Regions from separate parts of the Paenibacillus sp. MT86 genome, predicted to be linked through region 2. Evidence: predicted binding sites of a transcription regulator. Region 2 holds the regulator's gene; the other holds the start of a gene.
What was found. The regulator Rex, encoded in region 2, represses fermentation and respiration genes when NADH is low (regulators of the CRP and FNR family bind a similar motif). The targets are predictions, from matches to a motif close to TTGTGAAATATTTCACAA.
Positions count from the first base shown of each region.

Region 1 (7,729 bases), 3.2 Mb from region 2:
CAGATAGAGGCGAGTCCCCTTCGATCAGCTGGCGGAACATAAACCGGGTCCTGACATGGAGATCCTCCCGGTATTTCTCCTGATATTCCTTGGATTGTTCCAGTATGTTGTCAAAGGCGGATTCGATAAATGCGAATTCATCCAGCTTCCCCTTACGTCGGTTACTGCTCACCACCGGAAGCGAATAGCTGCTGAAACGGGCAGCGATCTCCTCAATTGGCTTGGAATTTCGCCTGGAAACATAAATCATCCATAGGAAGCCGATGGCAATCATGCCAAGACCTATGATAAACCAAAGATTATAGAGATAAGAGATAGCGCTTACAAAACCGTTGTTCAACAAACCGCTTCCATAGTTCCAATTCGTATAGCTTGATACATACTGGGAATTGACTTGGGATGGCGGACGATCCGCTTTGGTGCCGAACAAATGATTTCCGGAGGTATCCTGTACCTGAATGAAGCTCATGTTGGAATCCAGCATCTCTTCGGTAAGCTTGTTCAAGGATTCCGTGCTCACATTGACAACGATCATGCCTAAGTCGTTTTTCATATAAGGCGATCCTCTGACCAGGCTGACCACCTGTTTGCCGCCCTTCATTTTAAATTGTTCGAAATTTCTTGCGCCTGTCCATTTCGGCGTTTTCGATACTTGATATTGTTCAATAAATTCATGGTCCGGATATGTACTTACGTATCCATTCGTGGCATTGCTGAGCACATAACCGTCCGAATTCCTCACCAGATAAATCGAATCGATCAAGGGATAATAATTAATAATCTCCTTGAGCTTCTGAACAGCTTGAATATTAATATATGGATCGCCAACGGCAGATGATTTGAAAAAATCATTCAAAGCCTTGCTGTTGATGCTTTCGAGGACGATCATATTGTCGATCACCTTCAGGGACGTGTCCACCATTCGCATCGCTTGCAAGGAAAGCGTTTTATTGGCATTCAGCGCCTCCCGCCGGCTCTGTTCGCTGAACAACTGAAAGAAAACAAAAAATATAAAGGTAATCACAATGACAAAAATAGGCATATAGGAGGGCAATAGACGCTTGTACCAGGATCTCTGCATGATCAACCCTCCCACCGTTTTTTCACAAATTTTTAATTATTATAACTTAAAAAGCGCCTTTTGGGTTATAGTTCTCCATAGTCATCACGATACGCCCATACCTAATCAAAAAAAAGAAGCGGGACAATACCCGCTCCGTTGTTTAAACCTGGTATGCTAATTTGAATATTTTATAGCAGCGGGTTCTCGTGTTTCGCTTTCAGAATCGACCAGCGCCGCTCCACTTCTTTTTCAAATTCGCCAAGCATTTCTTTGTTTTCTTCCTTGAGCAGATGTCTTGATTTGCCCATGTATTTCAGCCAGTCGCTGAGCGGCACCTGTTTTTTCTTCGCTTCAGGATCGTACGTAATGTTCGTTTCTCCCTGCTCTACTTCATACAGCGGGAAGAAGTTTGAATTCACGGCCGCGCGGACGATGTTCTCCCCATCCTTGTCGCTCGATTTCCAGTTCAGCGGGCATGTGATCAGCAGCTTGCCATAGACGGTACCTACATTCTGAGCGTACCACTGCGCTTTTGCCGCCTTTTTCACAAGGTCCTGCGGAAATGCTTCCGTCCCCGTGAATACATACGGAATATGCGCCGCCGCCATCATTTGCACCGTATCTTTGTGATGGAACGCTTTGCCCTGCTGCTGTTTGCCGACACCGGACGTACTCGTCATGTGCCCTAATGGCGTAGAGTACGAAAGCTGTGCACCGGTGTTCATATAGCCTTCATTATCATATTCCAGAATGATCAGGTTATGGCCCCGCAGCGCCGTCCCGATGGCCGAGCCCATCCCGATGTCCATGCCGCCGTCGCCGGTCACCATCACAAAAGTGAAATCCTCAGGAACTTCGATTTCCCCGCGGCGTTTCTTCTCAAGGAACGCCTCTACCGTGCCGGATAAAGTTGCCGGTCCGTTCTGGAACAAATTATGAATGAAGCTCTGCTTATGCGAGTTATACGGATAACCCGTTGTTGTGATATATGCGCAGCCGGTATGGAATAATGTAACGACATGGCCTTCAATCCCTTTGAAAAAGAGCTCCAGCGCCGGGAAAATACCGCAGCCCGGGCAAGCTCCGTGACCGGAAGCAAACCGTTTCGGTTTCGCGGCAAGCGCGCGCATCGGCGGCACTTTAACGGCTAATTTACTTGTCTCTTCATCTACCTTTACGGTGATCAGGCCAGATTTAAAGCTGTCTCCATTCATCGGGGCAATGACCGGCTGCAGTCTTTGCTCCTCAGCTCCTGGTGTTTGGCTGTAATAATCAAACGGCACTTTGGCATAACCGAGCTCCACTGCCTCGATCGTCAAGGCAAAAAAAGCTTCCGCGTCATCCGCATAATAGTCTTTCCCGCCAAGTCCGAATATGCGGGACAGCACAATAGGCTGCGGACCACGGATTTCCTGCAGGGCCGCTTTGACCTCATGGGTCAGATTGGCCCCGTGTGCGCCGTAAGAATCGGCACGTTCGCCAACCAGCAGCGCTTTGACACCTGTCAACGCCTCGCGGATTTCTCTTGCCGGGAACGGCCGGAGAATATTCGGGCTGATTATGCCCGCTTTAATTCCTTTCGCCCGCAGCCGATCCACGACGTCTTTGGAGGATTCGGCCGCCGAATTGAGCAGGAATAAAGCCACCTCCGCGTCTTCCATTCGGTACAGATCAAGCGGGGAATAGGATCTTCCGGATAAAGCTGCGTATTCCTCTGCCACTTCCTTGAACACCTCGCCCGCACGGTACATGGCGTTTGACTGTTGGTAGTGGTTATTCATCAAATCGTCGCCGTTCATATAAGCCCCAACAACGATCGGGTTGTTCTCGTCCAGCACATGTGGATATTCAGGCGCCTTTTCCCGTACAAACGCCTGAACGGTTTCCCGGTTCGTAAATATGTGTACCCGGCGTTTCTGGTGCGATGTAAAAAATCCGTCATAAGCTACAATGACCGGCAGGCGTACGTCTTCATGTTCAGCGATTCGCAGCGCCATGATATTCATGTCATACACTGCCTGGGGTGAACGGGCGGTAAAAATCACCCAGCCGGTATTCAGGCCGTAGTAAAGATCCGAATGGTCACCACGAATATCCAGCGGTCCGCTGACCGCACGCGTCACCAGATTCATGACCATCGGGAAACGTGTGCCCGCCTGAACAGGAAGCTGTTCGATCATATACAGGAAACCATTCGCGCTGGTAGCATTGAATACCCGTGCTCCGGCTGCGGCCGCACCGTAGCAGATCCCCGCCGATCCATGTTCGCCGTCAGCTGGAATCAGCTTGATGTCATGTTCGCCGCGTGTACGCATCATGTCAAGATATTGGGCAATTTCCGTAGAAGGCGTAATCGGAAAATAACCCATCATGTGATAGTTAATCTGGGCAGCCGCCATGGCAGCCATTTCGTTGCCCGATTCGAAGACTTCCGTTTGAGCGGCCGCCAGCTTATTCTCCGTTGTTTCTTGAATTTGCATATTCATGATCGGACTCCCTCCGCAGTTAAATAGGGAAATGATTGCCGCACACGGTGCTGCTCCGCATAATGCGGCTCTTCTAACATGGCAGCCAAAGCGGTGGTCGGACAAGCTTCGATACACTTCAGGCAGCCTTTGCAATACTGATAATCGATACCTTTCATAAACATCTGCATATTCCCGCGCTTATCCGGCTTCGTCTCCCACACGATGCAGAAATCCGGACATACCGTATCGCAGGCGGCACAGTGAATGCAGTCCTCGATCTTGTATTCTGGCAAATATCCCTGCCGGGAGCCGCTAAGATCCTTCAGGACACTGTTCGCCGTAACGTTCAGAATCCCGCCCAGCTCCTGCGTTTCATATCCGAGAATCGGCTGCGGTCTTGCGAAAGCGATTCGGTCTATAAGCTCTGAGCCGTTTTCCAAGGAAAGGAACCGGACTTCGTTATATCCTCTGTCAAAGGTCCGCACATTCGCTTCCACGAGGTGGGGCAGCTTTTTCTCAAATGTTGAACGTATCACCTGCCGCATATCGTCCGGGTTCAGGAAGCTGCAAATCCGGAACAAAGCCCCCAGCATGGCCGTATTCACTTTGGTTTTTTCCTCAACGGAAATGTTCAGCGCATCAACGACGGCCAGCGTTCCCTGGGTCATGTTCAAATCAACGGCCACTTCGGACAGCGCTCGCGCCGTATTCACAAGCACCGTTCCATCAGGCTGTAATCCGCTTATGACATCGATCGTCTTATACAAGGCTTCATGAAATACGCCGACGACATGCGGCTGCTCAATGGGACTGTGATCGCGGATTCCACCTCGGAATCGCAGAACCTTACGAAGCTCTTCACGGGCGACCCTTTTTTCTCCGAACCATAGCTGGAAAAATTCGAGCCGTTAAGTCCGGAGCCGGTAACCCCGGCTTCGGCCAGCATTTTTCCGGCCAGATTGGCGCCAAGCCCGCCGATGGATTCGAGACGGATCTCGAAAAATCCCAGTTCATTCTTTTGAGGCAAAATCGACATGTTCTCTCCTCATTTCTTCTTAGGTCATTAATTCCAGTTTAAAAGAAGAAACGGACCGGGTTTGTGATTAAACTCACTACTCAAGAAATTGTGATTCCAATCACTATGTCGGTTGTGGGAGCGAAGTATACTGTCTTCAACAGTCCAATTGCGAGGCAATCTTATACTGACCTTACGACAAATAATCACGAAATTGGAGGAGAAATTATGAATAACAACGCCCAAGAGACCTTACAGCATCAGCCGTCCATGTTCTGCTTTCAATGTCAGGAAGCATCCAAAGGAACAGGCTGCACCATTGTCGGCGTATGCGGCAAACCGCATGATGTGGCTAACCTGCAGGATTTGCTGATTTATCTGCTGAAAGGCATCTCTTTTCTCAGTCTGGATGTCCGGCTGCCGGAGGTGCTTGAACAGCGCGTATCGCTGTTTATGATGGACTCCTTGTTTGCCACGATTACGAACGCCAACTTTGACCGCGAGGTTTTTGTGGGAAGAATCCGGGAAGCGATCGAGCTCCGCGGCGAGGTGCGCACCTATTATAACGAACAATATCCGGAAGGAACCGCCAATCTCCCTGATGCCGCCGTCTGGCAAGCGGATAACGAAGCTGCTTTTGATGAAAAAGCACGTACGGTGGGTGTCCTCTCGACCCGCAATGAAGACATCCGCTCGCTGCGCGAATTGATTACGTACGGCTTGAAGGGGATGGCTGCTTATACGTACCACGCGCTGCATCTGGAGAAGGATGATCACGAATTAAACCGTTTTATGCGCCGTGCGCTTGCCGCCACGCTTGACGACAGCCTGGAAGTGCAGGATCTGGTCGCTTTGACGATGGAAACCGGCAAATACGGCGTAAACGCCATGGCGATGCTGGATGAAGCGAACACCTCGGTTTACGGAAATCCGGAAATTACGAAGGTCAATATCGGGGTAAGCAACCGGCCCGGCATTCTCATCAGCGGCCATGATCTGAAGGATTTGGAGGAGCTGCTGAAGCAGACGGAAGGAACCGGCGTGGACGTGTACACGCACAGTGAAATGCTGCCTGCCCACTATTATCCGGCATTCAAGAAATATGAGCATTTTGTAGGCAATTACGGGAATGCGTGGTGGAAGCAGAATAGCGAATTCGCAGCCTTTAACGGACCGATATTAATGACGACCAACTGTATCGTTCCGCCGAAAGACAGTTATAAGGACCGTATCTATACAACAGGCAACACCGGGTTTCCGGGTGTCCGCCATATTCCAGAAGGAACAGACGGTGCTCCCAAAGACTTCTCCCTACTAATCGAGCAAGCGAAAGGATGCCCGGCTCCAAAGGAGCTTGAAACGGGTGAGATCATCGGCGGTTTCGCTCATGCCGCTGTGATGAACGTAGCCGATCAAGTCGTCGATGCCGTGAAATCCGGGGCGATCCGCCGCTTCTTCGTCATGGCCGGCTGCGATGGACGGATGAAATCCCGCAGCTATTACACCGATTTTGCGACTGAACTTCCAACAGACACGGTCATTCTAACGGCAGGCTGTGCCAAATACAAATACAATAAACTGGATCTAGGCGAAATCGGCGGTATTCCGCGGGTCCTGGACGCTGGTCAATGCAATGATTCTTACTCCCTCGTCGTGATTGCATTGAAGCTGAAGGAAGTATTCGGCCTTGAGGATATTAATGATTTGCCGATTTCCTATAACATTGCTTGGTATGAGCAAAAAGCGGTGATCGTGCTGCTTGCCCTGCTTTATCTTGGCGTCAAAAATATTCATCTGGGCCCTACGCTCCCTGCATTCCTGTCGCCTAACGTTGCCAAAGTCCTCGTAGAAAACTTCGGTATCGGCGGCATTACCAATGTGGAATATGACATGAAGATGTTCCTTGGTGCCTAAGAAAAAGAATGCCCCGGTGAGGGCATTCTTTTTCTTAGATTCAGTAATTTTTCATAGCGTCCTGCGCCGTAGTTCATAAAAAACTGCAAAATGGGATTCTTTAACTTCATTATCTCGCTCATGTTTAAGATTCACTTTTTGCCAACGCGTCTGTCCAGCAATGACAACTGTTCTTGTTATTGTGGAGGATGAGTGCACATCAGCCGCGTTGAACAGATCGTATATTTCTCAATCGACTTCCCGTGAAAATGCTGCTCACTAGCAGTACGAATCCGCCAAACAGATAGGGCAAGTTAAAGTGGACCTCAAACAAAATACCTGCCAGCATCGGTCCAAATATCGTACCGAGACTCGTATAAGCGTTATTCATCCCTGCAACAAACCCCTGTTCATCCCCGGCCACTCTGGACAGCAGCGTATTAATCGTGGGACGCAATATATTATTGAACGTAAAGAACAACATCGTGACTACCATGATATAGTAGAAATGGCCTGAGAATAATAAGAATACAAGGGATACTGCGGATAACAACAGCATGGCAACGATGATTCGTTTTTCTCCGAATCGTCGTGTGATCCGGTCGGTAAACAACAGTTGGTTCAACGTGCCGATGAGCGAACATACGGTAAGCAACATAGCGATCTGACGTGTCGTGAATCCGTAGACTTGTACGACAAAAAGCGGGAAAATCGCTTCAAAATGCGTTAAACCGAAGGTCATGGCGAACACGATGAGCAACAGGACAAAATAGCGAGACCGAACCGAAAGCACGATTTGCCGGAATACATTCTCGCTCTTCTCCTTCACCTGACGACGCATCCGGCGAAGGTCCGCCGACAGCGATTCAGGTAATCCCCATAGACTGCAAACCATAGCCAGCAGCCCAACACATGCGGATACATAGAAGGGCATCTTAATGCCCCATTCCGCAAGCAATCCGCCGACACCCGGACCAATAATAAACCCGGATGTCATCGACGCACCTAACCATGACATGGCCTTGCTGCGCTGCTCATCTGCTGTAATGTCGGCAATATAAGCAATGATGGACGGGATTAAGGCTGCTGAGCCTATTCCGCCAATTAACCGCGATACGAATAATAAAGTTAGATCTCCCGCGAACGCTGCGAGCAAGTTGGAGATGGCAAACAAGATCAAACCTATGATAATCATGGGTTTACGGCCATATCGATCTGACAAATTACCTGCAAGGGGTGAGAACAGAAACTGGGTCAAGCCGAAGCAGGAGACCAAATAGCCCGCGGCCT
Region 1 covers NZ_CM179499.1:1,153,061-1,160,789, reverse strand. Annotated here, with positions in the region: gene AC3RCL_RS04950 (helix-turn-helix domain-containing protein) at 1-1,081, opposite strand, end outside; gene AC3RCL_RS04945 (thiamine pyrophosphate-dependent enzyme) at 1,252-3,549, opposite strand; partial or broken gene AC3RCL_RS04940 (2-oxoacid:acceptor oxidoreductase family protein) at 3,546-4,567, opposite strand; gene hcp (hydroxylamine reductase) at 4,775-6,460, shown strand; gene AC3RCL_RS04930 (MFS transporter) at 6,660-7,729, opposite strand, start outside.
Region 1: a site for Rex is predicted at 4,629-4,646, ahead of hcp (hydroxylamine reductase). Genes of this name have one in related genera too.

Region 2 (7,729 bases):
TCCTGTCGGCTTATGCGTCAGAATCGAGGAATCCATGCCGATCCGTTCAACCAATCCTTTGGCCAGCACGGATTCATCCGTCATATCGTACAGTTGATACTTCAGCGAAGAACTGCCTGCATTAATTACGAGAATATTCATACCCGGTCACCATCCTTGTCGTACTTGAAAAAGCCTTCTCCGGTTTTGACGCCCAGTTGTCCTGCGCGAACCAATTTCTTCAAGACAATCGATGGACGGTATTTCAGTTCGCCGTACTCGCGGAACATGCGCTCCAGCGCGGCGAGAATGGAATCCAGGCCGAAACGGTCGGCCATTTCCAGCGGTCCGTGCTGGAAGTTATATCCGATTCTCATGGCGTCGTCGATATCTTCCGCGGAGGCTACGCCTTCTTGCAGGAGATGCATCGCTTCGTTGATCATGAGCGTGATCATGCGGGTGGTGACGAAACCTGGAGATTCATAGACCATGATGCCCTTTTTATCCGAAACTTCCTCAACAAAGCGTTTGGTTTCGTTAAACGTATGATCTGAAGTCTTCAAGCCGCGAATGATTTCAACGAGGTCGACCTTGGAAACGGGATGTATGAAGTGCATGCCAATAACACGCTCAGGATATTTGGTGGAGCTGGCGAGCTCCGTCAAACTAAGCGTGGATGTATTACTTGCTAATATTACGTGGCTTGGACAAACCTGATCCAGCTGTGTAAATACTTCTTTCTTTGCATCCAAGTCCTCTATGATCGTCTCAATTACCATATCGCAGGTGCTAAGCTCCGCAAAATGAGTTACTTTTTGAATCCGGTTCAGGATCAGTTTCTTCTCTGCCTGGGTAATTCCCCATTTCTCCAGTTGTTTATCTAGACTGGTCTCGATCATTCGGTATGAATAGTCCAGTTTCTCTGGAGTTTTCTCTACGAGCAGTACGTCAAGGCCCTTGGCTGCCAGCATCTCCGCAATGCCCTGCCCCATGGTCCCGCCGCCTACAACGCCGATTTTTTTGAAGTACATGGTTTCTACTCCACCCTTTCCTTATCTCTATACTTTAATTGTACCCCATTTGTCGAAAAATACATTTTAGAGCACAAAGTATAATAATATCTTAGCACGACAAAAAAGTAAAAAAAAATAACCAGCATAACAATTTATGCTGGTAAAAGCGCGTTTTCACGAAATTGACAACGAAATTGTTCTCCCGAGAGAATTTCTTCCTTCAACAGGATGTCAAGAGAATTGTCGAATATCGGCCGTTTCTGCTCCAAAAGAGTTTTGGTGCGATTCATCAGCTCTTCCAATATCACATTGTTCTCTTTCATCAGCTCTTCGGTAGTAACCATGTTCATGTTAACGATACCCAGCGACGTCAGACCCGACTTCATCATCGTCTCCACGATGTTCAGCGACTGCTCGAAGTCATTGCTGGAGCCCGTGCTTCGGCCCCCGTAATAGATCTCTTCGGCGGCCGCGCCGCCAAGAGCGATCATAATCTGCTCTTCCAGGAAGGTTTTTGTGTACAAATACTGTTCCTGCTGCGGATTATGGCGAACATAACCAAGCGCCTTGCCGCGCGGGCTGAGCGCGACTTGCTTCACGCTGCCTGGGCGCACCAGCTCTGCCATGATAGCATGTCCCAATTCGTGGATGGCAACACGCTTTTTCTCCTCCAAATTCGATTCACGGTCGGAACGCTCGCCCATCATGACCTTGTCAATCGCCATGGACAGATGACGCTGATGGATAAATTGTTCGTTCTCGCGCATCGTATAGATGGCGGCTTCGTTCATGACGCTCTCCAGCTGTGCACCCGAGAAGCCGTAGGCTTCCTCTGCTATTTTCTCCAGGTCGACATCTTGATGCAGCGGCTTATTGCCCGCATGCAGGTTCAAGATATGCGTCCGGCCCTTCTTATCAGGCAGATCCACTTGAATATGGCGATCGAATCGTCCTGGACGCAGCAGCGCGCTGTCCAGCATTTCTTTACGGTTCGTTGCGGCGATCACCAGAATGCGAGGCGTGTCCTGCGAATAGATGCCGTCCATTTCGGTCAGCAGCTGATTCAGCGTTTGATCGTACTCTCGCTGTTGGCCGCCTTCGCGTTTACCGCCGATGACGTCGATCTCATCGATGAAGATGATGGCATTTTGCTTGTTTTCTTTGGCCGCGCGGTTGCGGGCATCCTTGAACAAATCCCGGATACGCCCTGCACCGACGCCGACATACATCTCCACGAATTCACTGCCGGAAGCAGCGACAAATATAGAATCGGTATAATGGGCAGCGGCCTTGGCCATCAAGGTCTTCCCTGTTCCCGGAGGCCCTGTGAGAAGAATCCCCTTCAATGGACGTATGCCGAATTTCTTGATATCCTCGTGACGAATCAGAAAATCCAATGCTTCCCGCAGCTCCTGCTTAGCGTTATCCTGCCCGCCGATTTCCTCGAACGTCAGCTTGGCCGGGCCGCTCTTCTTCCGCTTTCGCTCATTTCCCGCACCAACCGCGATGCCGCCCTTCATCTTGGCTATAAACAGCAAGCCGCCTACGAGTCCTGCCGCTATTAAGAGAGGCACGATGTTCACGCCGACAAACACAAGGAATACCAACAAAACCGGAATGAAGCCTAACATGATTTCTTTAGCTAATTTAGGCATGATTCCACACCTCCATTTTGCCAGGTTGACGCGGCAAGATTATAAATTTACCAGACTTGCCGTCCGACAAGCTGACATAGACATTGGTGTCATCGATCGTTGCTTTTGCTTTCAAATTCGGCGACTGGGCAGCCAGCTGCTCGAGCGATGATTGAATATCGGTATACTGCTTATTGTCCATCGCTTCGGCAACCGACAGCATCGCTTGCTCCCACCATTGATCCAATGCTTCCGAGGAATGGTCCTCCACCTGGATTCTCAATTCCCGCTTCCCGATCACGGACTTGCCTTCCTGCTTAATATGCTGAACCAAACCTTGTAAATTCGCATTCGGAGCCAAATCAAGATTCAAAGTCACGGTATCCTGTTTAATATCTATATGAGAACTTTTCACGCCATCGTATTGTGACACAACAGTTGCGAGCGGATTCTGCAAAGCCATCTGCCGATACAGAAACCAACCGCCAAAGAGGACCGATGCTGAGATCACGACAGTCAGCATGATAGGTACAATGCGCAGTTTCATGAAGTTCCTCCTTCAATTTCGATATGAAATTTTGTATAGCAATTGCAGCACAATAATACATATAACAACGATATATGGTGAGGCATGTAATTGATCTGCTCAATTCGTACAAGTATGAGTATATCATATCTTATATACTTTTTCATGCTTGTCTGTGAAAATATTTAGAACAGTTTTACCAATTTATTTCTGTATGCGCTTACATGTTTATGTGCCAAAGAGGCATCCCTATGAGGGGACGCCTTTCATTTGTTTTCTTATTGATTAGGAAGAATAATATCATTTCCGATGGCGTTTCCGTCTTGAAAACGATAGAATCTGTAGCCGCGCTGACCGTTGTTTTCATATTGCAGCTGCCAGGCATACTCGCCTTCATACATTCCCGGCAGCAATCGCTTGATGACCGCACCCGGCATTTCGTTACGGATCTGGTCCCGCATCACGGCCTCTGACATGCCCGTATTCAATAACACCGACTGAACGGCATCTGTCCCTTCAACAGGAACGTTATCGTCCGTAAACTTCACCCAGACCATGCGGTCTTGATTGTCTTTATCTTTCCCGCTGACCACCCAATAGTTATTGTCCTCGCCCCATACCGATTTATAGGTCTTGTCGGACGAGACCAATTGGCCATGCTGTTTCGCTGCAAGGATCGCCATTCTTTCTTCATTCCACGTATCTTTCATAACATAGGAATAATAGAGCTGTAGGCCAAGCAATAATAGCAGGACGCCGGACACGCTCAGCAATATCCACTTCGTTTTTTTCTTCAAATCCGTCTTCCTCGCTCCCCTTGATTATTCCCTAGAGGGTTGTAAGACGCTCAAATGCACGCTGCGCTTCCCGGCGGATGCGTTCCTCGTCGAGAGTAAGGCTCGCGCCATTCTTCACCACCTGCTTGCCGTCAACCCATACATGCTCTACATCCTTCGCGCTGGCAGAGTAGATCGCGTGAGAAATATAGTCGGTCCGTGGAAGGAAATGCGCCTGATCCGTATTCAATGCGATCATATCGGCCTTCATCCCAACCGCGAGCATACCGATATCCTCAAGGAAAGCGGACTTGGCTCCGTATACCGTGCCCATTCGGAGCGCTTCGGAGGCCGGAATGGCCGTCGGATCCCCGCTTACTCCTTTATGGATCAGGGCAGCCAGCCGCATCTCTTCGAACATATCCAGGTTATTGTTGCTAGCAGGTCCGTCGGTACCGAGCGACACCGTTACGCCGGCTTTCAGCAGCGCAGGTACGCGGGCGACTCCGCTGGCAAGCTTCAAATTGCTTCCGGGATTATGCGATACGGCTACTTGATGCTTGGCCAAGACTTCGATTTCCTCATCGGTCAGATGAACGGCATGCGCAAGGAGCGTAGGACGGGAGAACATGCCCAGCTTCTCCAAATGGGCAACGGGGCGAAGCCCGTAATCCTTAACGTTCTGAGCCACTTCAGTTTCCGTTTCGGACATATGGGTATGCAAAGGCAGGTTCAAGTCATGGGATGCTTGAACGAATTTTTCGATGAAATCCGGCGGGCAGGTATAAGGCGCGTGCGGCGAGATCATCGTCGTAATTCTGCCGTCAGCCTTGCCATGCCAATCCTTCGCGAATGCCACCGCCTCATCCAGCTTCTGCTGCTGTACCTCGGGCGGGCATAAACCGATTACGCCGCGCGTCAGGACGCCGCGCATTCCCGAGTCCTGGACAACCTTCGCGACCTGATCCATATGGTCATACATATCCACAAACGTCGTGGTTCCGCCCTTGATCATCTCCAGCACGGAGAGCGATGTGCCCCAATATACGTCGTCTGACGTGAATTTGGCTTCCATCGGCCACATTTTTTCCTGAAGCCATACCTGCAGTGCCAGATCGTCCCCATAGCCGCGAAGAAGCGACATGGCGGCATGTCCATGCGTGTTCACCAATCCGGGCAGGAAGAACAGATGGGTTCCGTCGATAATTTCTGTCCCCTCTTCCACGACGGGCTCCTCCTCGCCCAGGTACGTGATCCGGTCGTTCTCAACCACCAGGTATCCGCGAAGCACGGATTGGCCTTCCTCCAGTACTGCAAACGTTCCGTTCTTAACCATCCACTTCGTTGTTGTCATGTGCTGCATCCTCCTTGCCGTTATCCAAATAATAGGCCAAACTTTGCAAATCCGTTGTAAAATCAGCCGTATGAATCCGGATATGGGCTGGGGCTTTCAGGATGGTTGGCGCAAAGTTCAGAATCGCCTCGATCCCTGAGGCGATAAGCTGATTCGCTACGTTCTGCGCTTCGAAATCCGGAACGGTAATAATCCCGATTCGAATGCCGTGCTCATGAACCGTCTTCTCCAGCTCTTCCATCGGCTGTACGACCAAATTGTTAATTTTCATACCAACTTTGGGAGAATACGAATCGAAAATCGCCACAATCTTCATATTATCCTTCAGGAATGCATTGTAATTCGATAATGCATGTCCAAGATTACCGGCCCCGACCAATGCGACATTGATCTTCTGGTCCAGCTTCAGAATCTGGCGAATCTTCTCGATCAGATAAGAAACATCATATCCGATCCCTTTCCGTCCAAAATCACCGAAATACGCCAGGTCCTTACGAATTTGAGCAGGATTGAGGTCCAGCTTCTGTCCCAGCTCCTGGGAGGAAACCGTGGAAACCTCCCTCTTCTGAAGCTCATTCAAATAGCGCAAGTATACAGGTAATCTGCGGACCACGGCTTCCGAAATTTTTTCCGATTTCATGCATGCTCCCCCTAATAATAGGTTAATAACTACATCTTTTTTTGTTGATCGTGCTTGGTTTCACTTTATTCCGCTTGGTTTCCCGCGCTTGCCTCTTCCTGCAGCCATTCCGAAATTCGGGGAACGATCCCCTCTGTCGGCATATGCTCCATCTTCGGCCCCGGCAAGGAATATAAGAAATACTTCCCGTAATAGGATTCAATGACCCGCGTATCGTACACGATCACGATCCCTTTATCTTGTGCTGTTCGCACCAGACGCCCAAACCCCTGTTTGAAACGAATGACCGCTTGCGGAACCGAAAGCTTCATGAAGGGATTCTTCTTCTGCTGCTGCAGCAGTTCGCTCTTGGCCTCGACCAAGGGGTGATTCGGCGGCTGGAACGGCAGCCGGACGATGGCAAGACAAGTCAGCGCCTCACCCGGGATGTCTACCCCTTCCCAGAAGGAGCTGGTGCCCAGCAGCACGGAAGCGCTGCTGTCCTGAAATCTTCGGATTAACTTGGTACGGCTGGTTCCGTCCATACCTTGTCCCAATACCGTGATGTCGCTTGATGCCAGCGCTTCTTTCAGCGGCTCGTGCACCTGGCGCAGCATCCGGTACGAAGTGAACAGGACGAGCATGCGGCCATGCGTAGCGACGGCCGTATCGGCCAAAGACTTCACGAGCGTATTCACAAAGAGTGCATCCCCGACCGATCCCTTCACGCTCGGAAAATCGCGCGGCACGACAAGAAGGGCCTGTTCCCTGTAATTAAACGGGGACGGGAGCTGAACCGTGTTCAGGTTCCCCGCTTCAGCCGCTTCCTGAAGACCCAGGTTTTCGATCATGAACTGAAACGATTTGTCCACCGACAAGGTCGCCGATGTCAGAATCACGCTTTGTTTCTTGTCAAAAAACAATTCCTTCAGATGAGCGCTCACGTCGACGGGCACGGCATACAACTGCAGCGATTTGCTGCGGAAATTGCCGTTCGCCTCCATCCAGTATACCGTGCCCTCATCGTTCAGGGCCATGAAGGAGCGCAGGTCTTCGCGATGCGAGGCCAGGTCCTTAAATAGGCCCGATAGGTCGGTTAACAGGCTGTCCGCGCTGTAGTCATCCAAATCTTCCTTCATTTCGGCGATCAGCTTATCGCCCTTGCGCACGACATCGCCCAGCGTCAGATGAATTTGATGCTCCAGTTCGGCCATCGAATCCCAATCCTTCGGCTTCTTAAGCGGGGACAGGCGGAGCGAGAATTGGCCGGCATCTCCCGGAGAAGCGTCTCCGCGTTCCGGAAGCAGTCCGAACAATTGATCGCTGAGCCGATCCCAGTTCTCTTTTGCGGTAATGAGGTCCGGATACAAACGGTCGATGACGGAAGACCATTCGACTGCCTTCTCGTGCGGCGAAGCTTGCAGCAGCTGGCGCAGAGCCGGGAGCTGCCCGCTTCGGCTGTCTTTGTACAAACGGGTCAAGGTATGGACCACCGAAAAATACTTCATCTGCAAGCCAAGGTGCTTGCCGGCGACATCCTCAAGATGATGCGCTTCGTCGATGACGAGGCGCTCATAGCTTGGCAGCAGCTGATGATTCGCCTTCACGTCGGTGAACAGCTTCGAATGGTTCGTAATGACGACATCCGCGATGCCTGCTTCATGCTTGGCCCTGTGATAGTAGCATTTGCGGAACCAAGGACAGGCGCGTCCGAGGCAAGAATCCGAATCGCTGGATATGGTCTCCCAGAAATCCCCTCCGCGTCCGCCAAGGTTTAGCTCTTCATCATCCCCGTTCTCCGTCTGGGTCAGCCAGACCAGCATCTGGG
Region 2 covers NZ_CM179499.1:4,318,505-4,326,233, forward strand. Annotated here, with positions in the region: gene AC3RCL_RS19120 (acetate/propionate family kinase) at 1-141, opposite strand, end outside; gene AC3RCL_RS19125 (3-hydroxyacyl-CoA dehydrogenase family protein) at 138-1,010, opposite strand; gene AC3RCL_RS19130 (AAA family ATPase) at 1,145-2,647, opposite strand; gene AC3RCL_RS19135 (hypothetical protein) at 2,640-3,173, opposite strand; gene AC3RCL_RS19140 (cell wall elongation regulator TseB-like domain-containing protein) at 3,431-3,949, opposite strand; gene AC3RCL_RS19145 (amidohydrolase) at 3,981-5,282, opposite strand; gene AC3RCL_RS19150 (redox-sensing transcriptional repressor Rex) at 5,257-5,922, opposite strand; gene dinG (ATP-dependent DNA helicase DinG) at 5,988-7,729, opposite strand, start outside.